DNA from 2 places in the Paenibacillus sp. FSL R5-0923 genome. Region 1 is predicted to be linked to the other one. Evidence: a T-box and tRNA genes for the amino acid it is inferred to sense, from the RefSeq annotation. Region 1 holds a T-box; the other holds one or more tRNA genes.
The links. A T-box is a leader RNA that pairs with one kind of tRNA and senses whether it is charged. The one in region 1 lies ahead of MKX35_RS09265 (arginine--tRNA ligase), so its partner is inferred to be a tRNA-Arg.
Positions count from the first base shown of each region.

Region 2: it has a tRNA-Arg gene. The T-box ahead of MKX35_RS09265 (arginine--tRNA ligase) is inferred to sense a tRNA for this amino acid. The anticodon was not compared.

Region 1 covers NZ_JBBPAT010000001.1:2,070,323-2,085,969, forward strand. The annotation lists gene MKX35_RS09240 (serine hydrolase domain-containing protein) at 1-874, opposite strand, end outside; gene MKX35_RS09245 (LacI family DNA-binding transcriptional regulator) at 1,278-2,297, shown strand; gene MKX35_RS09250 (alpha/beta hydrolase) at 2,353-3,102, shown strand; gene MKX35_RS09255 (glycoside hydrolase family 3 N-terminal domain-containing protein) at 3,147-5,315, shown strand; gene MKX35_RS09260 (GH36-type glycosyl hydrolase domain-containing protein) at 5,363-8,707, shown strand; gene MKX35_RS09265 (arginine--tRNA ligase) at 8,762-10,627, opposite strand; T-box leader at 10,668-10,884, opposite strand; gene MKX35_RS09270 (hypothetical protein) at 11,167-11,526, shown strand; gene MKX35_RS31845 (autotransporter outer membrane beta-barrel domain-containing protein) at 11,541-13,463, shown strand; gene MKX35_RS09280 (collagen-like protein) at 13,460-14,641, shown strand; gene MKX35_RS09285 (exosporium glycoprotein BclB-related protein) at 15,023-15,647, shown strand, end outside.
Region 2 covers NZ_JBBPAT010000001.1:564,719-580,365, forward strand. The annotation lists gene rnr (ribonuclease R) at 1-445, opposite strand, end outside; gene secG (preprotein translocase subunit SecG) at 792-1,025, opposite strand; gene eno (phosphopyruvate hydratase) at 1,236-2,522, opposite strand; gene gpmI (2,3-bisphosphoglycerate-independent phosphoglycerate mutase) at 2,591-4,135, opposite strand; gene tpiA (triose-phosphate isomerase) at 4,137-4,889, opposite strand; gene MKX35_RS02455 (phosphoglycerate kinase) at 4,917-6,098, opposite strand; gene gap (type I glyceraldehyde-3-phosphate dehydrogenase) at 6,215-7,225, opposite strand; gene MKX35_RS02465 (sugar-binding transcriptional regulator) at 7,328-8,380, opposite strand; tRNA gene MKX35_RS02470 (tRNA-Arg) at 8,716-8,790, shown strand; gene clpP (ATP-dependent Clp endopeptidase proteolytic subunit ClpP) at 8,984-9,580, shown strand; gene MKX35_RS02480 (GDSL-type esterase/lipase family protein) at 9,676-10,314, opposite strand; gene MKX35_RS02485 (PdaC/SigV domain-containing protein) at 10,424-11,524, opposite strand; gene MKX35_RS02490 (SIMPL domain-containing protein) at 11,651-12,406, opposite strand; gene MKX35_RS02495 (HPr family phosphocarrier protein) at 12,557-12,826, opposite strand; gene whiA (DNA-binding protein WhiA) at 12,924-13,853, opposite strand; gene MKX35_RS02505 (gluconeogenesis factor YvcK family protein) at 13,998-14,945, opposite strand; gene rapZ (RNase adapter RapZ) at 15,003-15,647, opposite strand, start outside.

The sequences.
Region 1 (15,647 bases):
CTAGAATAGCCTGCATATTATCTTCCATACTGTTAATAGCGATTACCACTTGTGGATCCGGTGCAACAATGCAGAATTGACCATGAGCGCCATCGGCACGATAAGCATCGTGCGTACACAACCAGAATTGACAGCCGTACCCTTGGCCCCAATCACCAGCTCCGTTATTTTCGATCTGCTTTTGTGTAACAAAATCAACCCAAGCTGCGGGAATAAGCTGCTGTCCCTTCCACATTCCTTTTTGCAAAAGAAGCTGTCCAAATCGGCTTAGTTCTTCCGTATTGATCTGAAGTCCGGCACAACCGAGGGTGATCCCTTGAGGGGCCGTTTCCCAATCGACGTTTTCTATGCCTAGTGGGGCAAAGAGACGGGGAATGAGGTAATCCTTTACGGTTTGTCCGACACGGGCCTGAACCATTGCAGAGATCATAATGGTATCCCCGCTGCTGTAGGTAAACTGTTCCCCCGGGGGTCTGTCTAAAGGTAGCGATAGATAATGTTGTATCCAATTTACATCCTTCAAGGCTAATCTTTCTTCAATCCAAAACGGTGGGGAATCATGCCCTGTACTCATACGTAGTAAATCGAACAAGGTCAACTCCCCAGGTTGCATGGAAGGAAGGGCCTCTTTATGAGCAAATGCATAATCTGGAAACACATCCTTAAGTGTTGTATTTAGTGATAGTTTTCCTTCTTCGATGGCTAGACCCACCGCCATGCATGTAAAAGACTTGCTGACCGAATGCTGCAAGCGCCGAATATCCTCTGCGAGATCCACTTTCCCCACTAACGTTCCATTTTTAAGCACAAGAACATTGAACACATTCAATCCACGTTCGCGGATCTGGGCTTCGAAGCGAGTCATGTTTAACATAAAATGTAGCCCTCTCTTTCTTAGATTTCAAGCTGGGATTAGGAAGTTTGGTAGTCGAAATCATTGAAAATGATGTGGAAACGTTTCCTCTGACTAGATATTAAATAGCTAAATCGATGCTATTCTATTCTTATTTTAAAGTCAATGCAAGCAGAAAGACTACTATTTAACATCGAAACAATTAAAATTTAAAACGAATTTGAGATGCGAATCATTTTTAGTCAAAAATCATAGGTTGACTTCTAAAAAATATCTGTCCATAATGAACGTATTAAGCGATTTAGATCCGAAAACAGTCAAAATGATGTCATGGGAAACGTTTCCCATCATTTTATGCGTTTCCACTAAGCTGATTATATCAGGTGCAGGGGGAGCTCATTATAGGGGTGAAACAGGGGGAATTATGAATATCAAGGATATTGCAAGGCTATCAGGCGTTGGTATCGCCACGGTCTCCAGGGTAATTAATAACTCCGGTGTCGTAAGTGATGCAACCAGAGCTAAAGTAATGGCTGTTGTAAGAGAACATAATTACATTCCAAATGGAAATGCAAGCAATCTGAAAAAAACGCGTTCTAATACGATAGCGCTTATGGTTAAGGGGATTGCAAATCCGTTTTTTGCAGACATGATCAAAGAAGTAGAGCGTCAAGTGAATCTGCGCGGCTGCCCGCTTCTGATCCAGCATGTTGAAGATGGAGTGGATGAGATCAATGCTGCTCTTCAGCTTGTGAAGGAAAAGAATTTATACGGGGTAATCTTTATGGGTGGTACATATGACCATTCTGAAGAAAAATTCAAACAATTGCCGATCCCATTCGTTTTGACTACCATCACGACTACGAAGGATGTTGATCCTGCCGTATTCTCCAGTGTGATCATTGATGATATGCAAGAGTCTTATAAAGCTGTGAGCTATCTAATTTCACTCGGACACCGGAGCATTTGCTTTTTGGCCAGATTTCCTTTGGTTCAGCATACTACCGGAAACCGTCGTCTTATGGGTTATATTAAGGCGCTTGAGGATCATGGGATTGAGTATGATGCTTCCTTGGTAGAGGATTGTGAATACAGTCCAAGTTCTGGTTTCACGGCTACGAAAAGACTGCTTAATAAGAAAAAAGATATCACCGCTGTATTTGCCGCATCAGATACCATCGCTATCGGAGCTGCCAAGGCTTTATTGTCTTTGGGTCTATCGATTCCAAATGATATTTCGATCATCGGATTTGACGGTATAGAGATGGCAGAATACTATCACCCATCGCTGGATACGATTAGCCAACCTGGGGTGGATATGGCGAAAGCCAGTGTTGAAATTCTGTTTGACCTGATTTCGGGACAATCGGAGAACAAACATGTGGTATTCGAGTCTGTTTTGGTAAAGCGGGGATCTTGCAAGAAGATTAATAAACAAGCATAAACGCCTTCGGCATAATTTCTTATATTTTAAAAAAGGTTCCGTAAGGAGATGACATATGGCACTTCTAACCGTTGAGACTGGTTCTCCTACCTTAAGAATGACAACGTCCATCAGTATCATCTCCCCCGTTGATTCGGGCAATACCACCGGAGGAACGCTCTATCTGTTACATGGTGCTGGCGACAATGCTAGCACATGGTACAGGCTGACCACCATTGAGCAGTATGCTAACAAGTATGGCTGTACAGTCATAATGCCTCAGGTAGGAAGAAGCTATTATACAGATATGGAGTACGGACTGGATTACTTCCACTATGTTACGCAAGAGCTTCCTGAGCTTTGTGGCCGAATGATGAGGCTGGATGATGATCCGCAAAAGACGTATGTTGCCGGACTATCGATGGGCGGATATGGGGCACTAAAATGTGCACTTACCTATCCTGAGCGTTACAGCAAAGTAGTTTCCTTATCAGGCGTTACAGATATTCAGAAAAGATTGAAAGACCCGCAAATGTCTTCGGATATGGCGAGGGAGATGGCAGGCACTTTCGGAAAACGCTTACAAGTTAAGCCGGATCAAGATCTGTATGCTTTAGCGGCTAAATTGGTCGACGATAAACGTAAGCTGCCTTCAATTTTGACCTGCTGTGGCTCGGAAGATCCATTTGTGGAGATGAACCGGGAATTTGCTTCTCATATGCAAGCGAGTCCCTATACATTTCAATATGTTGAGACTCCGGGAACACATGAATGGAGATTCTGGGAGGAGCATCTGAAGACAACTTTTGATTTCTTGTACAACTAAGAGCAATGAGCAATTGCAGAAAGAGATATTATGGAGGATTTGAGATGAAAGACCAGCAACTGACGTCCCTGTTGAACCAGATGACGCTTGAAGAGAAAATAGCACAATTGCAGCAGCTAGCTGCTAATTTCTATGAAGGAGCGGAAGAAGGAGGGCAAATCACTGGCCCTATGGCATCCATGGGGATTACGGATCACATGATTGAGAACAGTGGTTCAGTACTTGGACTTTCGGGCGCAGAGCAAGTCATTGCCGTCCAAGAAGCTCATTTACGTAAAAATAGATTGGGTATTCCACTGCTGATGATGGCGGATATCGTGCATGGCTTTAAGACGATTTTTCCGGTGCCACTGGCGATTGGTTGCTCTTGGGATATGGAACGGGCGGAGCTAAGCGCTGAGATTGCTGCTAAAGAAGCGGCAGTATCTGGTGTACACGTTACTTTTGCACCTATGGCGGACCTTGTTCGGGACCCGCGTTGGGGAAGAGTGATGGAGTCTACCGGCGAAGATCCTTATTTGAATGGTAGGTTTGCCCGTGCATTTGTACGCGGGTTTCAGGGAAATGACTTGACGGGTGATGTAAGTCGTCTGGCGGCTTGCGTTAAGCACTTTGCAGCCTATGGTCTATCCGAAGGCGGACGGGATTATAATACGGTCGATTTATCAGAACGTCAGCTACGGGAATATTATCTGCCAGCCTATCGTGCAGCACTGGATGAGGGTGCAGAAATGGTTATGACTTCGTTCAACACGATTGATGGGATTCCAATAAGCGGAAACGTTAAGCTGCTTCGTCAGCTGCTGCGTGAGGAATGGGGCTTTGACGGCGTGTTGATCTCCGATTGGGGCGCGGTGAAGGAACTGATCCCGCATGGTGTCGCCGAGGATGAGGCTGAAGCAGCACTTAAAGCTATCAAAGCTAGCGTGGATATTGAGATGATGACAGAGTGTTATGTGCACCAATTGCCAGCTCTTGTAGCTGACGGGCAAGTGGATGAAAGTATCATTGATGAAGCCGTACTTCGTATTTTGAAATTGAAGCAAAGACTGGGCTTGTTTGAGAATCCGTTACGTGGGGCAGATATAGAGAAAGAGCGCGAGGTAATTTTCTGTGATGCTCACCGGACAGCAGCGAGAGAATTAGCGGTTAAATCCTGCGTTCTACTGAAGAATGATCAGGTTCTGCCGCTTGCGACAGAGCAGCGGATTGCGCTAATCGGACCGTTTGCTAATAACGGAGATATTCTTGGACCATGGTCCTGGTTGGGTTCAACAGAAGAAGCTAGCCTTCTTGCTCCAGCTTTTGAAGCTCGTGCAGCTGCTGGTAAGGTTACCGTTGCAGAAGGCTCCGGGATTGAGAGCTTTACAGAAGAGCAATGGCTGGAGGCGAAAGCGGCAGCGCTGGAAGCCGATGTGATTGTGCTGGCGCTTGGAGAACATTCGGATATGAGCGGAGAAGCTGGAAGTCGTTCAGATATCCGCTTGCCGGAAGCGCAGCGTGAGCTTTTGCAACGTATGAAGACGCTGGGTAAGCCTGTTGTTGTGGTGTTGTTTAACGGACGCCCACTGGATCTTAGTGGTGTGATCGAGAACGCGGATGCTATTCTGGAAGCCTGGTTCCCAGGAAGCGAGGGCGGTGCGGCGATTACCAGTCTACTGTATGGTGACGAGAATCCGTCAGGAAGATTAACGATGTCTTTCCCTGTATCTGTTGGGCAAATTCCGGTCTATTACAATCATTTCAACACTGGACGTCCTCTACATGCACCGGGTGCGGACAAGCGTTATGTCTCACAATATTTGGACATTCCTAATGAGCCGTTCCTACCATTTGGCTTTGGTCTTAGTTATACGACATTTAGCTACAGTGAACCGATCCTTTCCGGTGAAATAATGACGAAGGATCAGCCTATTAAAGTAACTGTTACGGTGACTAATACAGGCAATGTACAAGGTGAAGAGGTAGTGCAGCTCTATATCCGAGACATTTCAGGAGAAGTTGTTAGACCAATGAAGGAACTGAAAGATTTTGCTAAGATCAGCCTCTCCCCGGGAGAAAGCCAGGAAGTGAGCTTTACGCTTACAGAAGAACAGCTTCGTTACTATCATAGCGACTTAAGCTTTAGCAGTGATCCGGGACAATTCAAATTGTTTGTGGGTCCAAATAGCCAAGAGGTTAAAGAACGCGATTTTCGCTTAACATTAGCTTAAGTAGAATATATACGACACAGGCTGTCGTAATAGAGGAGTGCAAGAATATGACTACTAATATGAATTCTAACATCCATTTAAACGCTGGAGACTTATCATTCACTTTTACAAACAGTGGGGACTTGTTCCAAGTTCTCCATGAACGGACAATGATCAATCAATTGCTGCCTAATATCGTGGATGGCTCCTTATCCAACCTATATTTACGCATTCATAGTAATGGAAGCATTCAAGCTGTTCCTTTGCTGGGCATTCATTCCTCAAGCACTGTACGTAAGGCTGGGAACCACTTGGTTTGGGAAGGTACTGCGGAAAATATCGAGTATCAGGTTATTTTTACTCCGACGGCTCAAGGCGCTTGGTTCTGGGACGTGAAGCTTAAAGGGCAAGATGCAGATGTGGATATCGTGTACGGACAAGATGTGGGTATTGCCGATATCGGTGCTGTTCGCAGTAATGAAGCCTATCTGTCACAGTATATTGACCACGCCGTATTCGAGGATCAGTCAAAGGGATATGTAGTATGTTCCAGACAGAATCAACCGCAAGGTGGCAAATTTCCATATCTACAACAGGGTGCAATCACTAAGGCAGCAAGCTTCTCAACAGATGGTTTCCAATTCTTTGGATTGTCTTATAAAGAGACCAATCAACCAGAAAGCCTGAGCCGTGAGCAATTAAGTAATGAAATCTATCAATATGAATTCGCTTATACTGCGCTGCAATCGGAGCGGGTGAAGCTGAGTGGAGAAGCCCGGTTTGTATTTTATGGATTGTTCAAGCAAGATCATCCAGAAGCGATTACCTCGTTAGAATTCACGAAGGATGTTGCTGCGGCTTGGGAAACGGTAAAAGATTTGCCTTTAGAAGCTGAAGCACCGCTCGAGCGTTCTTTCTTGACAAAAGAGCTGGGAGCACCACTAGCTGCAAATTCTCTGACGAGCGAAGAGATCGAAGCCTTGTTCCCGGTTCGCTATCAAGAGGAAAAAGAGGGAGACCAGCTTCTGTCTTTCTTCACGGAAAATTATGAGCATGTTGTATTAAAAGAGAAGGAACTTAAGGTAGAGCGTCCTCATGGTCATATTCTAATGAGTGGGGATAATGCCCGACTTAACGATAAGGTAATCACTACGACTTCCTATATGTACGGAATATTTAACTCTCAAATCGTTATTGGCAATACCAATTTCAACAAGCTCATGACCAATGCCAGAAATGCACTTAACATTCCAAAGGCTTCGGGACAAAGAATCTATGTACAGTGGAATGGCGAATATCGCCTCTTGACCATGCCTTCATTGTTCGAGGTTGGTTTCAACTATGCCCGTTGGTATTACAGAACAGATGGCGAATGCTTTATTATTACGAACTACACTACTGCAGATTCTCCGGAGATATTCCTGAATGTGCGTACGGAAAGTGGAAAAGCTTATCGCTATCTAGTCACTAATCAAATCACTATGAACGTTAACGAATACGAGCTTCCATATCAATTCAAACAAGAAGAGGGAACCGTAACCTTCTCGGCTGATAGAAGTGCACTAAGTGCAGGAGAATATCCTGATCTGCAATATAAATTCCAGGTACAGGGAGCGGATTTCACTCTTCAAAATGAAGGTAGACTTGTCTCTCATGCTGACCAGTCAGATGCGCCGCTAGCTATTCTGGAACTGTCGGAGAGCAGTGAATGGACAATGAACATTCAAGGTCTTCTGGATGGTAAGGAGATTCAATCGAGCAGCCGTACAGCTGAAGAGGAGATTTCCGCATACCGCGAGTTCTACAGCGGGGTTATGAATGGCTTCCGCTTGACGTTAGGTGATGGGTCCGAAGGTGAATTGTTTAAGGTAAATGCTCTAGCTTGGTGGTATACACATAATATGCTCGTCCATTATTCAGTCCCTCACGGATTGGAACAATACGGCGGCGCTGCTTGGGGAACCCGTGACGTGTGTCAGGGACCAGTGGAATACTTCATGGCTACGCAAAAATACGATCAGGTTCGTGAAATATTGCTGACCCTGTATGCTCATCAATATGAAGATGATGGTAACTGGCCACAGTGGTTCATGTTTGATAAATATACGAAGATTCAGCAAGAGGAGAGCCATGGAGATATTATTGTATGGCCACTCAAAGTGCTTGGAGACTATTTGGCGGTAACGCAAGACTACAGTATTTTGCAAGCGACTGTGCCTTATACTCGTAAGCATAGCTTTGATTTTACAGAGGAAAAAGCGACGCTGCTGGATCATGCACGGAAGGAAGTTGCTTATATTAAGAATCACTTCCTGCATGACACGCATTTGTCTTCTTACGGTGATGGAGACTGGGATGATACACTCCAACCGGCTAATCCACAGCTGAAGCAGTACATGGTTAGCAGCTGGACAGTGGCGCTTACCTATCAGACATTGAATCAGTTCTCAGAAGTGCTTCATAAAGTTGATCCAGCAGGTTCGGAAGAGCTGAAAGCGATGGTGGAGGGAATCCGTGAGGATTTCAACACACATATGCTTCAATCTGAGGTAATTCCAGGCTTCTTGTATATGGAGGACCCAGAGCAAGTGAAGCTTATGGTACATCCAAGTGATACGGAAACAGGGATCCAATACCGTCTGCTGCCAATGACGCGCAGTATGATCAGTGAGCTGCTTACACCAGAACAAGCCGAAGCCCACTATGAAGTAATCCAAGATAAACTGTTCTGTCCAGATGGCGTTCGTTTGATGAACCGTCCAGCTCAATATGTTGGCGGCGTAAGCACCCATTTCAAACGTGCGGAGCAAGCTTCTAACTTTGGTCGGGAAATTGGACTTCAATATGTACATGCACACATCCGTTATGTAGAAGCTATGGCTAAGCTAGGGAAAACCGATCAGGTCTGGAATGGCCTAGCGGCGATCAATCCGATCGGAATCCGCGACGTGGTGCCAAACGCTGAACTACGTCAGGCTAACTCTTATTTCAGTAGCTCGGATGGTAAATTTAACACCCGTTACGAGGCACAGGAGAATTTCGATAAACTGCGTAATGGTGACGTAGCGGTTAAAGGTGGCTGGAGAATCTATTCAAGCGGTCCTGGGATCTACATGAACCAGTTGATCTCGAATGCACTGGGGATCCGTACGGAAGGTGGAGATTTAATCGTCGATCCAATTCTGCCGGAGTCGCTGGACGGAATGCGCTTTAGCTTTGAATATGCAGGCACTAAGGTAGACTTTATTTATCACCTTACGGGCTCTGATAACAGTCGGATTACTGTTAACGGTACAGAAGTGCAAGCCGAAGGTACGCTTAATCGCTACCGTAGTGGTGGTATCCGTATCAAACGTGAGGACTTTGATCGTCTCTGCGTAGAAGCTGGAAATGTGATAGACATCTATAAGTAAGATAATAAAAGAAGGGCAATCTCCGCGATAAGCGTGGAGATTGCCCTTTTTGTACTACATACGGCTCGGTGTCGGTAACCCAAGCACTTCAAGTACATCCCCTAAAGTATCCTTAAATCTCGAAGTGAGCCAGAGGCGGAACGCGATGGTAGCCTCCTCACCTTTTAAAATCGGACATATAGAATAGAAGTTATTGAAAAGTGTGGCTAAGGTATGCGCGTACGTGCAGAGTATATTCGGTGTTAACTCTATGCTGGCAGCATACAATGTCTCTTGCCAGACGCTAAGCTGTCTCAGCAAAGCGAGCTCTGCCTTTTCCATTTCGATGGGGCATTGAAATTCTGAGCCATCTGTGCTGAATGGGATTGTAGATTTGCTCAAAACACTGCTAGCACGGGCATAGGTGTACATCAGATAAACCCCGGTATTACCGGATATTTCGGTAGCCTGTTTGAAATCAAACACGATTTCCGTTCCCAGGTTAAACCGCAGCAGATAATAACGAATAGCAGCAGCTGCAATAATATGGCTGGAAAGACCCTCTTTGTCGGAGCGCGAATGTTCTATATTCTGTTCCATAAGCTTTACTAAATCGCTCACCTTAACGCCGATTCCTTGGCGCCCGGACATGGCATAAGAAGATTTTCCTTCTGAAATATCTATCCCCAGCTCAGCAGCAGAGGCCGGACTAAGAGAAACAACGCCATAACTTACATGATGGAGCTTCTCAGCCTGCTCGTTATATCCTAGTGCTCCTAAAGCCTGCTTAACCATTTGTTGCGGATATTCCTGTCTATAATCGATCACGTTAATAACACGGTCGGCATGTCCATAAGGCTCATGGGTTCCAGTTAATCCTGTGGTCCATAAACCAGACGAGAATTCACTGTAGGTGAAATCTTTGGATAGTAGACCGAATTTCCAGAGATGATAAGCAATGTCTTTGGCTGTGTACGTCAAAATCCCATTCGAACGCACAAGCACCTTATCCATCTGATGATCCTCTGAATCCGCTCCACTGCTAACCTCTGTCCCTTGCTTTAGCACCCAGCAGCCCGCAAGTTTGCCTTCAGTCTCCTGTACAAAAACTGCCGTTTGCTTCAATAGCTCAGATGCGGCTGTCCAGAATCCCTCTTTTAAAATATTGCTCTCCCACACCAGCAGGTCATAGTGAATACCAAAACGCTTCATTTCCGCTACATGTTCTCTCACAATACGTTCAGCGACTAAGTTGCCCAGCCACGCCTCATTACCATCACCCTGTTCAAGGGCATGCAGCATATCCGTGCGCTTGTGAGTGATCTCTGGATTCCGTGCATATTCTTTGTTCACTTTGGCATATAGATCCCAGCAATAATCACCGAAACGTTGATGTTCCCCTTCTAAAGGTACATTTAATAAACCAACGACTGTATCTGCCAGCTGGTTGCCCAGATCATCCACATAGTTATGGACCTCTACGTTATGTCCGGTTCTTTTCATTATTCTGACCAGCGCATCGCCGATGCAAGCATTTCTCAGATGACCTACATGAGCAGCTTTATTTGGATTGATTGAAGTGTGCTCTATGATGACCTTTTCCCTTGTGTTGTCAGGCAGATTAAAGGAATGTTTAGCCCACACCTGCCAATTCATATACAAATTAATAAATCCAGGAGCAGCTACTTCGACTTTTTGTAAAAGACCCGTGTATCTCTCTTGTAATTTAATTTCTGCTTTTACTAACTCTGCTATGACGAGAGGGGATTTACGCAGGAGTTTGGCTAGCTGCATAGCAATATTGCAGGAATAATCACCATGCTCTAGATTAGCTGGCTGTTCGATCAGAATTGCAACATCGTTTGGGTAGGCAACTTCTAAGGTGTGGAATACTTTTTTTACACTTTGTTCAATGCTGTGTTTGATGATTTGACTTAACATTTTATACCCTCCTTTGAAAATACAAAAAAGCCATCGTCTCAAAAGAGACGAGGGCTTTAGCGCTCGCGGTACCACTCTCGTTGCTAAACAGATGTTTAGCCACCTTACAGGATAACGGTCTTCAGCCGGGACTTCCTACTTAGGTTCAGAAGTCCATCTCACGGGTGCGCTTCATTAGGTGATCTGTACCGGCTTGCACTTACCCGGCTCGCTGTGGACTAGAACACGTTAACTACTCTCCCGTTCATCGATGCTTGAATAATTTTTATCAGTATAACGAATATTTCGAAAAAAGCAATAGGGTGTTACTCAGTAAAGTCTAGAAGATGCTTGAGTTTTAGATTGTCCGATTAGTAGATTACAAATTCAAAGAATAGAAGGTTGTCTTTTTCTCGAGTGGCAATTCCTTTGCTTAAATGTCCACACATTAACTTTAAATACAGAATATTACTATATAGAGCTATTAATTATGAACCATGTTACTAGTGTTGTAGTTTTTAATCTTTCAAACTGCTGGTGGAAGGGAGGAGTGAATAAAGATGGCTTTATTTTCTACTGGACCTATAGATAATAGTCCAATTCTGGGGATCAGACAGACGCAAATGGTAACGGTAAAAGTAGTTAATCGTGATTCTCTTAATTCTTATAATCTCGTCATTCAAGGCTTCTTACTAAATGGATCAAGAACAATGTATGTGAATGAAATGGTAAGTCTCGCACCTAACCAAGTTCTAACTAGGAACTATTTTGCTGATTTAGACGCATTTGAATTTGAGTTTGTAACATTAGAAGAAGTTGAAGCAGAGATAGGGATCTCAGTCTGGGGAAAACAGGCTTCGGGAGAATTGGTAGATTCTCATCGTATAGTAGCGTGGGAAAAACATACAGCAATAATTTAAAGGAGTGTTGAAAATTGAGTTATTTATCTACCGGGCCGATAGATAATACCATGGTGGGAGGTATACGACCTACTCAACATGTTACGATCAAAATCGATAACCGAAGCGACGTTATTTCTTCTACGGTTCTCGTCCAAGGATATTATATGGATGGGACAAGAACTTTATATGTTAGTGAGCTTGTTAACGTTATGCCTGATCAATTTATAACAAAGGACTATTATGCGGATTTTGATGCGTTTGAATTTGTTTTTACGACTCTAAGCCTGGTAGATGATCCTATTCAAATTTCAGTCTGGGGAAAAAATAGTGTAGGTCAAATTGTGACTGCTCACCGACTTGTCCATGCTGAATTACTTGGAGCAACGGTAGGGGCAACTGGTGCTACAGGGGCAGATGGAGCGACAGGGGCAACGGGTGCGGATGGAGCCGACGGAGCGACTGGAGCAACAGGGGCAGACGGAGCGACTGGAGCAACAGGGGCAGACGGAGTGACTGGCGCAACAGGGGCAGCCGGAGGAGCGACAGGAGCAACGGGAGCAGATGGAGCGACAGGAGCAACTGGAGCCGATGGAGCGACAGGAGCAACAGGGGCAGACGGAGCGACAGGAGCAACGGGAGCGGACGGAGTGACAGGAGCAACAGGAGCCGACGGAGTGACAGGTGCAACAGGAGCCGACGGAGTGACAGGAGCAACGGGAGCAGATGGAGTGACAGGAGCAACGGGAGCCGATGGAGCCACTGGGGCAACGGGAGCCGATGGAGTGACCGGAGCAACGGGAGCGGCTGGTGTAACTGGAGCAACAGGAGCCGACGGAGTGACCGGAGCAACGGGAGCCGACGGAGTGACAGGGGCAACGGGAGCAGTTGGAGCGACTGGAGCAACAGGAGCCGACGGAGTGACCGGAGCAACGGGAGCCGACGGAGTGACAGGGGCAACGGGAGCCGATGGAGCGACAGGAGCAACGGGAGCCGATGGAGCGACTGGAGCAACAGGGGCAGACGGAGCGACTGGAGCAACGGGAGCCGATGGGGTGACTGGAGCAACAGGAGCCGACGGAGTGACAGGTGCAACGGGAGCCGATGGAGTGACTGGAGCAACTGGAGCGACTGGAGCGACTGGAGCAACAGGAGCAACAGGAGTGACCGGAGCAACGGGAGCCGATGGAGTGACAGGAGCAACGGGAGCCGATGGAGTGACAGGAGCAACGGGAGCCGATGGAGTGACTGGAGCAACTGGAGCGACTGGAGCGACTGGAGCGACTGGAGCAACAGGAGCAGATGGAGCGACTGGAGCAACGGGAGCCGACGGAGTGACTGGAGCAACAGGGGCAACGGGAGCCGATGGAGTGACTGGAGCAACAGGGGCAGCTGGAGTGACTGGGGCAACCGGAGCAGTTGGAGCGACTGGTGCAACAGGAGCCGACGGGGTGACTGGAGCGACGGGAGCGGCAGGTGTAACTGGTACAACAGGAGCCGACGGGGTGACTGGAGCGACGGGAGCGGCAGGTGTAACTGGAGCAACAGGAGCGGCAGGTGTGACTGGAGCAACGGGAGCGGCTGGAGTGACCGGAGCAGTTGGAGCGACTGGTGCAACAGGAGCCGACGGGGTGACTGGAGCGACGGGAGCGGCAGGTGTAACTGGTACAACAGGAGCCGACGGGGTGACTGGAGCGACGGGAGCGGCAGGTGACTGGAGCAACAGGAGCAGGTGTGACTGGAGCAACAGCGGCTGGAGCAGACCGGAGCAACAGCGATGGATTGACTGGAGCAACGGGAGCCGACGGGGTGACTGGAGCAACAGGAGCGGATGGTGTGACTGGAGCAACAGGGGGCTGGAGCGACTGGTGCAACAGGAGCCGATGGGTGACTGGAGCAACAGGGGCAGCTGGAGTGACTGGAGGACTGGAGGACTGCAACAGGAGCCGACGGGGTGACTGGAGCAACTGGAGCAGCTGGAGTGACTGGAGCAGGGGGAGCTGGAGTGACTGGAGCAACAGGAGCGGCAGGTGTGACTGGAGCAACGGGAGCGGCTGGAGTGACCGGAGCAACAGGAGCCGATGGATTGACCGGAGCAACGGGAGCAGTTGGAGCGACTGGATCAACGGGAGCCGACGGGGTGACTGGAGCAACAGGAGCGGCAGGTGTGACTGGAGCAACAGGGGTAGCTGGAGTGACTGGTGCAACAGGAGCCGACGGGGTGACTGGAGCAACTGGAGCAGCTGGAGTGACTGGAGCAACAGGGGCAGCTGGAGCGACTGGAGCAACAGGAGCGGCAGGTGTGACTGGAGCAACGGGAGCCGACGGAGTGACCGGAGCAACTGGAGCAGCTGGAGTGACTGGAGCAACAGGGGCAGCTGGAGCGACTGGAGCAACGGGAGCGGACGGAGTGACTGGAGCGACGGGAGCGGCAGGTGTAACTGGAGCAACAGGAGCGGCAGGTGTGACTGGAGCAACGGGAGCGGACGGAGTGACTGGAGCAACGGGGGCAGCTGGAGTGACTGGAGCAACCGGAGCAGCTGGAGTAACTGGAGCAACGGGGGCAACTGGAGTAACTGGAGCAACGGGAGCGACTGGTGTAACGGGAGTAACAGGAATAACTGGTGTGACTGGAGCAACAGGGCCGAATATTCAAGCTGAGGGATTCTCAGCGTTCCTATCAGCTTTGTCAGTTTCTACTTCTTCCCAACTGACTGGATGGTCTGTGGCTTCTCCTTTCTATTCTGATCCTTCCTTTAACCCCGTTTCGGGAAATTACACAGTTCCGACAACGGGTAGATATTCTATTGAAGCGACCATTAACTATTCCACAACTGCCTCAATCTCAATTAGTCTTGGTAGTGGGGTTAATCCAGCTTTCGTAGTTCAGAGAACTTCTCCTACTTCAACAAATCTGGTAAGTGGATTATTCCCTGTGTTGGATGTGAATGTTGCGCTTATTCTAGATTTGAGAGCTATTTTGGGAAGTGGGACTGTAACGCTGGTTGGAGAATTTGCACTAACAGCAGGTGATGTTATTGGTTTGTTCTATGTTTCTAATGGCTTGACGGTTCCTTTGAATCTGGGCGGTGCCAATACTTCGGGTATAGTTTGGTCTGTTCATGAATTGACGTAAATTTATCTCTGAGTTTGATTGTAAAAATAGAGGATGCTCAGTAGCCGTTAGGATGGCTTCCTGAGCTATCCTCTATTTTGTTAACGGGACAAGTTTTGGGCAGAACGGAATAATGCTCCTAAGAGTTACAATCTATTGAATATTGATAGATTTATAGATTTTTCCAATAGCACTCAATATGTATAGTAGTAGCTTTTGATAGATGTCCACACATTAAAAAGAGAAAAGAATATTACTATTAAGAGCTGAAAATTTCCAACTGAAAAATATAATAGGCTCATTGTTAGCGAATTTAGAGTAGATCGGAGGAATGATTATAGTAACGCTACTATTTAGAATTTTTTGCAGGCAATCTATTTAAAAATAAAAGGAGTTGATAACTTGAGTTATTTATCTACTGGACCTATAGAAAACAATCTGGTAAGCGGTGAAAGACCCACTCAGCTTGTTACTATTAAACTTGTTAATCAGAGTGATGTCACTGCGTCGTTGATTCAAGTCGAAGGATATTATATGAACGGTACAAGAACACTATATGTTAGTGAACTTCATACTGTGGGACCTAATGAAGTACTAACAAATGATTATTATGCAAATTTTGATTCATTCGAATTTTCATTTACAACACCAACTTTGATAGACGATCCAATTCAAGTCTCAGTTTGGGGAAAAAGCAGCACAGGTCAATTAGTGACTGCTCATCGGCTTGTCTACTCTGAATTGTATGGTGAAAATATAGGTTATTCAGGAGCCACTGGAGCCACCGGAGATACCGGAGCGACAGGAAGTACAGGTGCGACCGGAGCAGCAGGAAGCGCTGGAGTTACCGGAGCAACGGGAAGCGCAGGTGCAACAGGAGCAACGGGAAGTGCAGGTGCAACAGGAGCAACAGGAAGCGCAGGTGTAACAGGAGCGACAGGAAGCGCAGGTGTAACTGGAGCAACAGGAAGCGCAGGTGTAACAGGAGCGACAGGAAGCGCAGGTGTAACTGGAGCAACAGGAAGTG
Region 2 (15,647 bases), 1.5 Mb from region 1:
CATAGGTCTCCAGATTTTGAAATACGCCAACCGTCTGCAATACTCCCCGTTTTACAATGCGCTCAACTTCGCCTTCCATACGTCCGCCGGACGGACTTTTAGAGGTAATACGGATAAGGACGATGTCACCATTCATAGCTCCCTTAAGATCATTCGCATGGATATATACGTCAGGATGATCACGATCATCCGGGATAAGAAAAGCGAAGCCTTTCGCATGAGCCTGTAACCGGCCTCGCAGTAAATCCATTCGTTCCGGCACGCCATAACGTGCATTACGAGTTAATACAATTCTTCCGTCCTGCTCTAATTCAATTAGTAGTTCCTCGAACTTTTTAAACCCTGTGCTATCTTCTAGAGCAAAATGGCTCACCAGCTCTTCATAAGTCATTGGTTTATATGCAGTTTCCCGCATGAAATCGAGTAATATTTCTTGTGTTATCATGTTCGTCACCCCAGCCCTCCGCGGCTCCAAGCCGCTGGCAAATATGTATGTCTTGTCCTGCTCTGTAGTAATGCCAAGTAAAATTTACCTTTACCTACTTCATACCCTAGTATACACGAAATCAATCCTGCGCATCCCTGTTACTGTCATCCAAAGGTAAACGCAGTACGAAATTTCATTCACATCGAAGGAGAAAGTTTATTTATTAAGGCTTTACCGTATCGAATCTTATTCTTTCTGCTATGCAAAGAAAAGCACCTGCAGGTGCTTTATCCCCTTTTTATTATAACAAAAAAGCCTTCGCTCCATTCCATTCAGAACAGAGCGAGGGCTTACTGTAGGTACTTCAGTCAATGAAAACAGCAGCTAGAATCGCCATAATGAAGAATCCTGCAGCAAGTCCAACTGTTACACGTTGTAGTACGAGTTCCATACCACGAGCTTTTGTTTTACCAAAGAGATGCTCAGCACCACCGGAGATGGCACCGGAAAGACCCGCGCTTTTCCCCTTTTGCAGAAGAACGACCGCAATAAGACCGACGGAAAAAATCAGGAGCACAACTTTCAAAAAGATATCCATTCACTTCCACCTCCTACGCCTAAGCATCACTATCTATGGTAATTGAGGTTATCACGATACATAAACAGTATTCTTATTTTATCATAGCAGTGCCGGTAATACAACCGCCTAGACTGTTAAGTCGTAGCTTTTCTTGAAAGATTAGGATAAACATATATTAAAAAAAGACCCGCCATATGGCGGGTCTTCGTACTCTGCTATAAAAGCAGATTATCTTTTAAGGTTGTAGAAAGATTTCAGGCCGTTGTATTGAGCCAATTCACCCAACTCGTCTTCGATGCGAAGCAATTGGTTGTATTTAGCAACACGGTCTGTACGGGAAGGAGCACCTGTTTTGATTTGACCAGCGTTAGTCGCAACAGCGATGTCAGCGATTGTGCTATCTTCGGATTCACCGGAACGGTGAGAGATAACTGCTGTGTAACCAGCACGTTTAGCCATTTCGATAGCATCGAAAGTTTCAGTCAATGTACCAATTTGGTTAACTTTAACCAAGATGGAGTTACCGATACCTTTTTCGATACCTGTTGCAAGACGCTCAGTGTTTGTAACGAACAAGTCGTCACCAACCAATTGAACTTTGTCTCCCAATTTTTCAGTAAGCAATTTCCAACCATCCCAGTCGTCTTCGGACATACCGTCTTCGATTGTGATGATAGGATATTTTTCAACCCATGAAGCAAGAAGGTCAACATACTCAGCGGAAGTGTAAGATTTACCTTCGCCAGCAAGGGTGTATTTACCGTCTTTGTAGAACTCAGTGGAAGCAACGTCCATACCCAAGAATACGTCAACACCTGGTTTGTAACCAGCTTTTTCAATAGCTTCGATGATTGTAGTGATTGCTTCTTCATTCGAACCAAGGTTCGGTGCGAAACCACCTTCGTCACCAACAGCTGTGTTCAGGCCTTTGGATTGAAGTACGGATTTCAAGTTGTGGAAGATTTCAGCACCTGTACGAAGAGCTTCTTTGAAGCTTGGAGCTCCTACAGGAAGAACCATGAACTCTTGAACGTCGATGTTGTTGTCCGCATGCTCACCACCATTGATGATGTTCATCATTGGTACTGGAAGAGTTTTAGCGTTGAATCCGCCTAGGTATACGTACAAAGGAATATCCAATGCTGCTGCAGCTGCGCGAGCTACGGCCATCGATACAGCTAGGATTGCGTTAGCGCCCAATTTACCTTTGTTATGAGTTCCGTCCAAAGTGATCATCAATTTGTCGATGCCCACTTGGTCAAGAGCGTCCATACCAATAACTTCTGGAGCGATGATTTCATTTACGTTCTCAACAGCTTTCAGAACGCCTTTACCCATGTAACGGGATTTGTCGCCATCACGAAGCTCTACAGCTTCATGAGCGCCAGTGGAAGCGCCGGAAGGAACGATAGCGCGACCTTTAGCACCGGATTCAAGATAAACGTCAACCTCAACAGTAGGGTTACCACGGGAGTCAAGGACTTCGCGAGCATAAACATCAGAAATAATAGTCATTTTAGTTAATCTCCTTTAAACAATGTTTTGGTTTTGATTGTTGAAGCTTAATCTTAGGTATTGTTTCCTTATTTGCGACTAGCGATCATGGATTGACCAGTCATTTCCGCAGGTTGCGGAATTCCCATCAGATCCAGAATGGTTGGTGCTACATCAGCAAGGATACCGCGATCGCGCAATACAACATTTTCATCCGTAAGGATGAACGGAACCGGGTTAGTGGTATGAGCTGTGAACGGACGACCGTTCTCATCAAATACCATGTCTGCATTACCGTGATCGGCGATAATGATCGCAACGCCACCCTTGGCAACTACTGCGTCCACTACTTTACCTACACACTCATCAGTTACCTCTACAGCCTTGATTGTTGGCTCCAACATACCGGAGTGTCCAACCATATCAGGGTTTGCAAAGTTAAGGATAATAGCATCCTGTCTTTCCGCTTCGATTTCTGCTACGCAGGCTGCAGCCACTTCGTAAGCACTCATCTCAGGTTGAAGATCATAGGTTGCCACTTTAGGAGAGTTGATCAAGATACGAGTTTCTCCTGGAAGTTCCTCATCACGTCCACCACTGAAGAAGAACGTTACGTGCGGATACTTCTCAGTTTCCGCGATGCGCAGTTGCTTCTTGTTGTGTTGCACAAGTACTTCACCCAATGTGTTATCCAGGTTCTTCGGTGAATAGGCTACATAACCTTGTACCGTTTCACTGAAAGTAGTCAGGCATACGAAGTGCAAGTCTTGCGGGAACAAAGGACCCCGGTCGAAACCGCGGAAATCTTGATTCGTGAACACTTGTGACAACTGAATAGCACGGTCAGGGCGGAAGTTGAGGAACACGACAGAATCGCCGCTCTCTACTGCCGTTACCGGCTTGCCTTCACTGTCTACAATCACGCTAGGTTCAACGAATTCGTCGAACACGGAATTTGAATAAGATGCAGTGATAGCTTGCAGAGCATCTGTGTATTTCGGTCCTTCGCCATAAACCATAGCACGATAGGCTTTTTCTACACGATCCCAACGTTTGTCACGGTCCATTGCGTAATAACGCCCGGATACCGTTGCAATTGTACCTACTCCAACTTCTTCAATCTTAGCAACCAGATCTTGAACAAACTTCTTACCACTATCTGGAGGTACGTCCCGGCCATCCATGAAAGCATGGATATACACTTCGTGCATATCTTCTTTCTTAGCCAGGTCAAGCATAGCAAACAGGTGATTAATATGGCTATGTACCCCTCCGTCGGATACAAGCGCGTAAAGATGAAGCTTTTTACCTGTGTTCTTAGCATTTCTAACTGCGGCTACCAGTGTTTCATTATCGAAGAATTCGCCCTCACGGATCGATTTATCGATACGAGTCAAATCCTGGTATACAATCCGTCCTGCACCAATATTTAAGTGCCCTACTTCAGAGTTGCCCATTTGGCCTTCTGGAAGACCAACAGCTTCACCACAAGCAGTAAGGGTAGTATTAGGATATTGTTTCAAGTAACGGTCATAGTTAGGTTTGTTAGCTTGAGCAACGGCGTTACCTTCAGATGTTCCACGCAAACCGAAACCATCCATGATGATCAAAGCTACAGGTCTTGGAGCTGACATCTTACTTCGCCCCCTCAACCAATTGAACGAAGGAAGCAGGCTGCAAGCTGGCACCGCCAACAAGCGCACCATCGATGTCGCTTTGGCCCATGTACTCAGTTACATTCTCAGGCTTCACGCTGCCGCCGTATTGAATACGAACAGCTTCAGCTGTTGCAACATCATACAAATCTTTTACAAGACTGCGAATGTAAGCAATAACTTCGTTAGCATCTTGGGAAGTGGAAGATTTACCTGTGCCAATAGCCCAGATAGGTTCGTATGCAATGACAACTTTTGCTGCTTGCTCGGCACTAAGTCCTTGGAATGCAGCTTCAGTTTGTACTTTACATACTGCTTTAGTTTGATCAGCTTCACGCTCTTCGAGCTTTTCGCCAACACATACGATTGGAGTGATACCGTGACGGAATGCAGCATGCATTTTCTTATTCACGATTTCATCTGTTTCGCCAAAATAAGCACGACGCTCTGAGTGACCAATGATTACATAGTCTACGCCAAGATCGCTAAGCATTACACCACTGATTTCTCCTGTGTAAGCACCGTTATCTTCAAAGTGCAGGTTCTGTGCGCCAATCTTGATGTCTGTACCTTTTGCAGCTGCTACAAGTGCAGGCAGGTTAGTAAATGGGGCGCAGATTACAGTCTCAACGCCTTCTACTTCTGCTTTGCCTTTGATGTCAGCAATAAAGCTTTCTGCTTCAGGAACTGTTTTGAACATCTTCCAGTTACCCGCAATAATTGGTGTTCTCATGAATTTAATTGCCTCCTTCTATACGTCTTACTTGTCGTTCAGTGCTTCTACGCCAGGAAGCGCCTTGCCTTCCATGAACTCAAGGGATGCACCGCCACCAGTGGAGATGTGATCCATTTGATCAGCCAGGTGGAATTTTTCTGCTGCTGCTGCGGAATCTCCGCCGCCAATAACAGTGTAACCTTCAGTTGTTGCACAAGCTTTTGCTACTGCAAGTGTACCTTCAGCGAATTTATCGATTTCGAATACGCCCATAGGTCCATTCCAGACAACCAGCTTGGAGTTCTTGATAATATCGGCATAAAGTTCACGAGTCTTAGGTCCGATATCAAGTCCTTCCCAACCTTCTGGGATTTCATTGTAATTAACGATCTTAGTGTTAGCATCAGCACCGAATTTATCAGCAACAACAACATCAACAGGAAGCATGAAGTTTTTGCCAAGTGCTTTAGCTTTTTCGATGAATCCAAGAGCAACGTCAAGTTTGTCGTTGTCTACAAGTGACTTACCGATTTCAAAGCCTTGTGCTTTAGTGAATGTATAAGACAATCCACCGCCGATCAGGACGTTATCAGCCAAAGACAACAAGTTATCAATAACATCAATCTTGTCTTTAACTTTCGAACCACCGATGATCGCAGTGAAAGGACGTTCTGGGTTAGTAAGAGCTTTACCAAGAACGGTCAATTCTTTCTCCATCAAAAGACCGGATACAGCTGGTAGGAAATGAGCGATACCTTCTGTCGATGCATGTGCACGGTGAGCCGCACCAAACGCATCATTGACGAACAAATCAGCCAGTTCAGCGAATTGTTTAGCCAATTCAGGATCGTTCTTTTCTTCGCCTGGGTAGAAACGAACATTCTCAAGTACAAGTACGTCGCCTTCGCCTAGCTCAGCAATTTTTGCTTTGACAGCTTCGCCAACAGCTTCGTCAGCTTTAGCTACTGGTTTGCCGAGAAGCTCGGACAGACGTTCAGCAGCAGTAGTCAAACGCATGGAATCTACGAATTGACCTTTAGGACGACCCATGTGACTCGCAAGAATGATCTTTGCACCGTTCTCAATCAAATATTTAATGGTTGGAAGGGTTTCGCGAATACGAGTATCATCAGTAATCTTACCGTCTTCTACAGGTACGTTGAAATCCACGCGTACAAATACGCGTTTACCCTTTACTTCTACATCACGGACGCTCTTTTTGTTCATGATTAATTCCTCCACACCCAAAGTTGTTTCTAGCAGGAAACAAGAAATACATTTAGAAAGAGCGGAAACAAGGAACTTCTGTTTCCGCTCTATAGATGTTACTTATATCAAGTCAATTACTTAGCGATTTTAGCGAATTTCTCCAAAGTACGAACCAATTGTGCAGTGTAGGACATTTCATTGTCATACCAAGCAACAGTCTTAACGAGTTGTTTGTCGCCAACAGTCAATACTTTAGTTTGTGTAGCATCGAACAGGGATCCGAAAGTCATACCTTTGATATCGGAAGATACGATTTCATCTTCAGTGTAACCATAAGTGTCTGGATCGGAAGCTGCTTTCATTGCTGCGTTGATTTCTTCAACAGTAACGCTCTTATCAAGAACAGTTACAAGCTCAGTCAGGGAACCAGTTGCAACTGGAACACGTTGAGCCGCACCATCCAATTTACCTTTAAGTTCTGGAATAACAAGACCGATTGCTTTAGCAGCACCAGTAGTGTTAGGAATGATGTTTTCAGCTGCTGCACGAGCGCGTCTGAAGTCACCTTTAGCGTGTGGAGCATCCAAAGTGTTTTGGTCACCAGTGTAAGCGTGAATTGTAGTCATCAAGCCTTCAACGATACCGAACTTGTCGTTCAATACTTTTGCCATTGGAGCTAGGCAGTTCGTTGTGCAAGATGCGCCGGAAATAACAGTCTCAGTACCATCAAGAATGTCATCGTTAACGTTGTAAACGACAGTTTTCATGTCGCCAGTAGCTGGAGCGGAGATAACTACTTTCTTAGCTCCACCTTTCAAGTGTTTTTCAGCTGCTTCTTTAGTTGTGAAGAAACCTGTGCACTCAAGTACGATATCAACGCCTAGGTCGCCCCATGGCAATTCTTCAGGGTTGCGGTTAGCAAGAACCTTAACTTCTTTGCCATTGACTTTGAAGAAGCCATCATGCACTTCAACATCACCTTGGAATTTACCTTGAGTTGTATCATATTTAAGCAAATGAGCAAGCATCTTAGCGTCAGTCAAGTCGTTGATTGCTACCACTTCGATACCTTCTACATTTTGAATACGGCGGAAAGCAAGGCGTCCAATACGTCCAAATCCGTTAATTCCAACTTTTACACTCATTGAATAGTTCCTCCTAGAATTCGTTTTATTTATTCAAAACAGACCGTGAAGCCTGTCATGACAACAATGTTAAGTATGATGCAAGATATATGTTCTAGTGAGTTACGAGGATATCTGTAACTGATTATCAATTTCCTTGCCGATTTCCACAGCAGCAGCCTCGTCGGTGACGAGTATATTCTCCTGCCCGAAACGCAGCATGGCATGAATGGCTTTGGCCTTTGGTTTGCCTCCAGCAATACCGATGACTGTCTCCGTCCGAACAATATCTTCTAGACGTAGTCCCATCGTAAGCATCGTATGGACAACCTGACCATCTTCGTTAAAGTAATACCCAAAGGATTCAGCCACGGCTCCCTCACCCTGGATTTCTGAGACAGTTGCCTCATCCAGCTTGCGGCGGCGAGTCATTTCAATGGCATCCCCAATCCCATGTACAATAATACGCGAACTGCGGATGATTTGTACAATCTCTCCAATATTAGAGTCAAGTGCTAGTGACTGGTAGGCATCCCCACTAAGTAAATCAGGTACATGCAGCAACCGGTAATTCGCTCCTACCCGTTTTGCCATTGTTGAGGCAATCGTATTGGCTTGAATCTCCATACTCTCTCCTAATCCACCACGCGCCGGAACAAACCAAGCGTTCTTATAGGAAAGCGATAACGGCGGTGTCAGTTGATCAGCCATATCGGCAAGCGTTGATCCACCTGTGACAGCAACTATATCATCTGTACGAAGTACACTGAGCAGCGCTTTTGCACCCGCTCGGCCAAGCTCACGTTTGGTGAACGGCGATGACTCACAATCACCCGGCACCACAATAACTTTATCCAGACCGTACGTTGCCCGAATTTTCTCTTCCAGCTCATCCAGACCAAACAGGCTCTTAACGACCGGCTCTAGCAAATCAAGCAGTCTACGTCCAGCAGCGCTAATGCGCATGCCAACACTCTCGATCTCAATGAGCCCTTGCGATTTCAGAAGATCCGTCTCGGCACGCAGTACCCGCTCAGTCATATCAAGCGAAGCGGCAAGCGTTCTGCGCCCAATTATATCGGACAGCATGATCTGATGAAGAATCGTGTACCGTCTCTTAAGGGTTTCCATGAGATCAGGCAGAAGCTGCTTTTGGATATCTAATAAATTACGCATACTTTCACTCCTGCAACTTCGTCTTCCTCTATTCCCTTGTTCATGGTCTCAAAATGTCCCGGGTAAACTTTTTAAGTCCCACTCATATTCTAACCAAATATTGCTCGAAGTGCAAGTCTTCCGAGAGTAGAATTCTCAAGCGCTTGTCTTCTTATACATTTATAAGATTGGGAAAGAGGTTCAGCTCCAAAAAACCTGTCATTAACAATCCAGATTCTTACGCTGAGTGAAACACAATGTACGCTTGTCCGCCTTGAAGACTAGGGATAGAGCCTGTGTACAGTATTATTAATTCATTGCAATTGCACAGAAATTGTATTATAATCATTTTTGTTGCGCCCGTGGTCCAATGGATATGACGTAGGCCTCCGAAGCCTGAGATCCAAGTTCGATTCTTGGCGGGCGCGCCATTAATTTCACTTTTGTACATAATTTAGTAGTGCCTATACTACTACTTAACCAAAGAGCCGCGTGTCGGCTCTTTTTTTTGAATATAAGTTTGACTTTCTTTGACTTTTTGTTTGAATTTGTTTATCATGTGGGTAATACGGCAAGAGTAAAAATGAATACATTTGAAGAACCAATATCAAGGAGGTTTTCCACGTGAGTTATATTCCTATGGTAGTAGAACAGAGCAACCGCGGTGAGCGCGCTTATGACATCTATTCCCGCCTGCTGAAGGACCGCATCATTTTCCTTGGAACGGAGGTTAATGACGTGGTAGCCAATTCTATCATCGCACAAATGCTGTTCTTGGCTGCCGAAGATCCGGAGAAGGACATTCACCTTTACGTGAATAGCCCCGGCGGTTCCATTACTGCAGGTATGGCTATTTTTGATACAATGCAGTACATTAAACCGGATGTTTCCACCATCTGTGTAGGTATGGCAGCTTCCATGGGAGCTTTCCTACTTAACGCTGGCGCTAAAGGCAAACGCTTCGCACTGCCTAACAGTGAGATCATGATTCACCAACCTCTGGGTGGTGCTCAAGGTCAAGCAACGGATATCGAAATCCGTGCCCGCCGTATCCTCAAATTGCGTGATAAGTTGAATCGTATTCTTGCAGAACGTACGGGTCAACCGCTAGAACGTATTGAGAAGGATACAGATCGTGATTACTTCATGACTGCTGCAGATGCGGCAACTTACGGTATCGTTGATAAAGTCATCGAGAAAACACTGCCTAGCGGTGTGTAAGCTATAAAACAACACAAAGAGGCTGTGCCCTATCCACTTGATGGTTAGCGCACAGCCTCTTTACTTTTCAGACCACCACTTCATACGAATCTCAGTTAAATCAAACCGCCATATCCAAGCGCATCGAGTTTCTCAGCAATCACACGGTAGCCTCGGCCATTCGGATGTAAGTGGTCAATCGATAATAGCCCTCTCTCATTTCCTGCAAACTCACTATAGATAGAAGCAAACCCACATACTCGGCTACTATACTGTGAGGCATAGCGGTTAAACTGCCGCACCCACTCTGTAGCACCCACTACCTGAGGATAAGGATTATACAGTCCCACAATCCGAATGATAAAAGGTCTACGCGTTCCCGTCTTCAATTGGAAGAGGATACTCATAATTGCAGCAAAATTTTGTTTGCATTCTTGCAATGATCTTCGCAGCTCTTTAGATAAATTTTCAGGTTGTCTAGCTGCAGCCTTCGCAGCATGGATTAAATCGTTGCCACCGATGGATAGAGTGATGATGTCGGCTGCTCGAATGGCTTCGCGAGTCATTGCACTCCCCCGCAGCCGCTGTTCCAGTTCAGAAGTAGTCAATCCATTCACGCCCAAATTCGTAGAGGCTACATTAGAACGCAGTCTCCCTTCCGCCATTCTACGGTACACCGGTACAAAACCGTTCCCTGGCAGAGCGCCAAATCCAGTCGTCAAGGAATCGCCAATTGCAGTGTATTGATAGCTCATAGCTCTCCCCCGTTCATAAACTAGTTACTCCATTTAGCATATGAATTCGAGGTGATTCTGGTAAGGGGGAGATGTCCAGTGGTGACACTAGCGGGTACGACTTCTCTATTTATTTTACAGCAGCAAATGGGCTACCGCCTTCCGGCAACAATTCTTTGAAAGTAAAGGGATATTCCGGGAACCCCGCAGCATAAGCTGTGTATTCATACAATTGGAAGAACAGAACGACCTGATCATCCTTCAGATAAAAATACTTTTCCGTATTCAATCCGTTGAACCCTCCCAAATAACTTTCCTCCGCTTTTACTAGCTTGTTCAACTTAGCATTCAACTCTTTTTTGTAGTTTGGGTTAGCTCCGAACAGGTCGCCCAACAGTAGACGTTTGCCATCCTTGAGCGAAAAGGTAAACGCCTCCCGATTGGTCATACCATGAGCGCCGCCCGTATCGCTATACTGTGACATCACTAAGCTGATCACACCATCCTGATTGTAGGTCACCACATAATCTATATCATAGGTATACTTAGGTTCTGACCCGGATCGATTCGAGATATCCTTCTCTGCGCCTGCAGCGAATTTCATGGCACTTTCTTTCAAAATATCATTCATGGCCTGCTGTTCGTTGGAATTGCTTAATCCACTAAACTTCGGATAATCAAGCTGGATCAAAGCCTCTTTTCGATCCTTAACATAGGTCTCCGTAGTTACTATCAACGCATTCTGTGATCTATTCACCACATTCAACCTACTAGAGCCCCGACTCCAATCCACTTTATAGCCCAAATAATCATTTAACAGACCGGATGGAACATAAAGCCGGTTGTTTATTAGCTTTCCTTCATACTCTCGAATGTAATAATTGTTCACCCAAATTGAAGTACCATAGCTAGATAACAGCAACTTGGCCTTAGTCGTTCCCTTTCCGATCGTGTATGCATTTTCTTTTTTATCATAAGTTAGAGGTAATTGCAGCACATCACGCATAAAGGTAATCGGAATCCAGACCTTCCCTTCCTGCAAAATACCTGTCTGCTGAGAAATTACCCCGTTCGCCTTTAAAGCTATACTTGCAGCAATAGCCTTGCTCTTCGTCTGATCAGACGCTGCATAACCCTTATCACTAGGCAGCAATCCTCCACCAAGCAATAATCCCGCCGACATCAAACCTATGCCCCATTTGCGTACTGTTTCTTTTGAAATATTCATCATCTTGTTTTCCCACTCCTTTCCAGTTTATTAAACCTAATCTTGGAGAATTTACACAAAAAAAGAGGCGCCCCCCACTATTACTAGTGGAAGATCACCTCTCCTCTCTGCAATCATCTTGTTCTGCTACTATTTCAATTCATACATTACGCTCAGCTGTGTTGTAACTTTAACTACTCCCGGTTGAACGGATGTGCTTGCACCAGCATCTGCTGCAGCCATTTCCATTTTTAGATTTTGTTCAAAATAAACCGGAGTGACATTGCCATCATTTTGGCTGACCGTGATTACTTGACCCAAGCTACGTTTAGCTGCCTTAGCAATAGCACCTGCTTTAACATCTGCGTTCGCCATCGCCTTTTCAATCACCTGAGCTTCAAAGGCAGAAGTATCTTCCACGGAAAAACGTGCATTTCCGATATTATTTGCCCCCGCCGCAGATGCAGCGTCTAGCAATTCACCAACCTTGGTCAGATCTCTATAGGACACTAACAGTGTATGATTCGCGTTGTATCCTTTCACTTGCTGTCCTTCTTTTTCGCTATAACTGTAGTTGGGTTGCACATAGAATTGGGTACTTTGAATATCCTTATCTGCGATTTTCCAAGTCCCCTTCAGTAGTGTAGTGATCTTTTGGATTTTAGCAGCATTTGTTTTTTGCGCTTCTTGCGCAGTTGTAGCCGTAGTATCCACACCGATGGACAAGTATACAATATCCGGCTTGATGGACAATTCACCTTTACCTACTACACTAACGACATTTTTCTGCACTTCATCTGCGTAAGCCTTTGCGGGACCTTGGAAGACTCCACTCATGCTAATCCCTCCAATTAACAAACTTCCTACAATCAACACTGAACCAATCTTTTTTACCAAACCTTTCATATTTGCCAGCCCCTTTCATCTTTTGTGATTTGTTATTATCCTCTAGACGAGTCTTTTTGGTAAATGTTGCACAGTTAAAATCTATTTTTTGGTATAAAAAAAAGCCCCTGGGGGCTTTTTAGTCATGCGATAGAAAGTCATTTCAAAAGATTATTGGTTCTCAAGCTCTTCTTTGCTGACGAGACTCGTCAAAGCGTTTACAGCTTGATCCGCGTCTGCACCATCCGCGCTGATATAGATCTCCGTGCCGGAACTGATCGCTAGGCTCATAATACCCATAATACTTTTGGCGTTTACTTTTTTATCGTCTTTTTCCACGAAAATCTCCGACGAAAACTTGTTAGCTTCTTGCACAAACAATGCTGCCGGTCGAGCGTGTAGCCCTGTCTTCAACCGAACAACTACCGGGTGCTTTGTCATGAAACGCTTACCCCCTAATTGAGTTCTCCCCAAAAATTTCACATTAATTTTATATTATTATATCATTATAACGTAAACCACACTAGAAAAAAAGTGACTAGCCGCCTCGAACCTTGTCCGCCAGTTCATCAATCTTACGAAGACGATGATTTACTCCGGACTTACTAACCGTACCTTTCAGCATTTCACCAACCTCTTTAAGGTTGATATCTGGATGTGCCATTCGAATTTCTGCAACTTCCCGCAGTTTATCCGGTAGGCTCTCCAGCCCCACTTCTCGCTGCAGCAGTTTGATATTCTCAATCTGCCGCACCGCGGCACTTATCGTTTTATTGAGATTCGCGGTCTCGCAGTTCACGATCCGATTCACGGAATTACGCATATCACGCATAATTCTTACATCCTCAAATTTGAACAACGCTTGATGCGCCCCGATCAGACTTAAGAATTCGATAATCTTCTCGCCTTCTTTAATGTATAGAATGAACCCTTTTTTACGTTCAATGCAGCGTGCGTTTAGGTGAAATTCACCAGCCAGATCGACCAGCGCCTTACAATGCTCCTCATACATCGAGGAAATCTCCAAATGATAAGAGGAACCCTCCGGATTATTAACGGATCCGCCCGCCAAAAAGGCACCCCGCAAATAAGCACGCTTACAGCAGTTATTCCCAACAATCTCTTTATCAATACCGTCGGTAAAAATAAATCCTTCGGACACAATTCTGAGATCATTTAAGATTTCCTGTACGCGACTAGGGATTCTAACGATATAAACGTTATTTTTCTTCAAACGCATTTTTTTACGCACGAGTAGCTCAATATGGACCTGGTAATATTTCTTAAGTAAAGAATATACCCGCCTTGCAATCGCGGCGTTCTCCGTCGAAATGTCGAGAATCACCTTTTTGCTTGAAAGCTGCACAGATCCATTCATACGGATAAGCGCTGACATTTCCGCCTTCTCACAACAGGGCTCACTCTCCACCATCGTCAGCTCTTTTTTTGTAAGGGCCGCAAAAGACAAGGGTCTCACCTCTTTCTGAAAATAAGTACGTCATTCATATATACAAGCATTAACGCCTTCGGCGTCCTTTTGAGGACGGTAAGCGTTTAAGCGAGAAATATAAGAAAGTATAAGTGTAAAACTTATATTTTCTTATATTTTAAGTTATACCCTAGGGTTTCTGTTTATCCAATCTTGCACAAGCTGATAGATATGATGACTAAGCTTATCGGTATCATGCCTTAAATAAGTTCGGAATAACACTAGCTTATCCGCTATAACTTTATATGCACTGCCTTCTAGTACATCCTTATCGAGCTGTACCGGACGCGCACCCTTCTCAGCGTACTTCGACTGCACCTGCTCAGGAATTTCACCGTCATTCACAATAATATAATCAAATAAATGAATCCCAATATGATCATAAACGGCTTGTAGATGGTCATTTACAGTATAATTATCCGTTTCACCAGGCTGAGTCATTACATTGCAGACAAAAATTTTGATTGCATCAGAAGATACAACTGCTTCTGCTAGCTTCGGAACAAGTAGGTTCGGAAGAATGCTCGTATATAGACTCCCTGGACCCAAAAGAATTGCATCAGCATTTCGAATCGCTTCAAGTGCTTCAGGCAACGGTTCCACATCAGCAGGCTCCAAAGAAACCCGTTTAATGATCCCGCCTGCTTCCGGTATCTTAGATTCACCCGTGATAATCGTACCGTCCGACATTTCTGCACGCAATACTACGGCATCCCCCGCAGCGGGTAATACCCGTCCGCGAACAGCAAATAATCGGCTAAGCTCACGAACAGCTGTGACAAAATCGCCAGATATATCTGTAAGCGCGGCAAGAATTAAATTGCCAAGACTATGACCCGCCAAGCCTTCGCCCGTGTTGAAACGATATCTCATAATATCCGCCATGAGCGGCTCTACATCAGCCATAGCTGTTAATACGTTGCGGATGTCCCCAGGAGGCGGCATTTGCAGTTCACTGCGCAAAATGCCCGAGCTTCCTCCATCATCTGCTACGGTAACTATAGCTGTAATATCTAGCGGCTTTTCTTTTAAGCCGCGAAGCATGACAGATAGCCCCGTGCCACCGCCCATAACGACGATACGTGGACGCTGTCTTTGTTCTTCAGCCACTATGGACCCCTTCTCTCATTAGTGCCGATCACGCTCGGAATCCCGATGACTAACGGCTACGGATTCCGTTTCGCTGACGCCCAGCATTTTGCCCAAATATTCAGAAATGGCTACTGAACGGTGTTTCCCGCCTGTACAGCCAATGCCGATAATAATCTGGGATTTACCTTCCCTACGATATTGCGGAATTAAGAAATGAAGCATATCGAGCAGTTTGGTCAGGAACACCTGTGTTTCAGGCCACTTCATTACATAGTCATAGACATCGCTGTCCTGACCTGTTTTTGGCCGCAGGTGATCCACATAATGTGGGTTAGGCAAAAAGCGAACATCGAAGACGAGGTCTGCATCAATAGGAATACCATACTTAAATCCGAACGATGTAATGTTGACGGAGAGTGTACTTTTTCCTAAATGCGAGAACCGAGAAACGATCTTCTCCTTGAGCTGCACTGGTTTCATACTGCTAGTATCCAGACATAATGTAGCTGAATTCTTTAATTCCTCAAGCATTTTACGTTCCAGCTTGATACCATCAAGCGGAAGTCCCTTAGGCGCTAGAGGATGATGACGCCGGCTTTCCTTGTAACGCTGCACAAGCACCGAATCCGTAGCATCCAAGAACAAGATTTCACAGCCAATGGTTGACTCATCTTTAATATA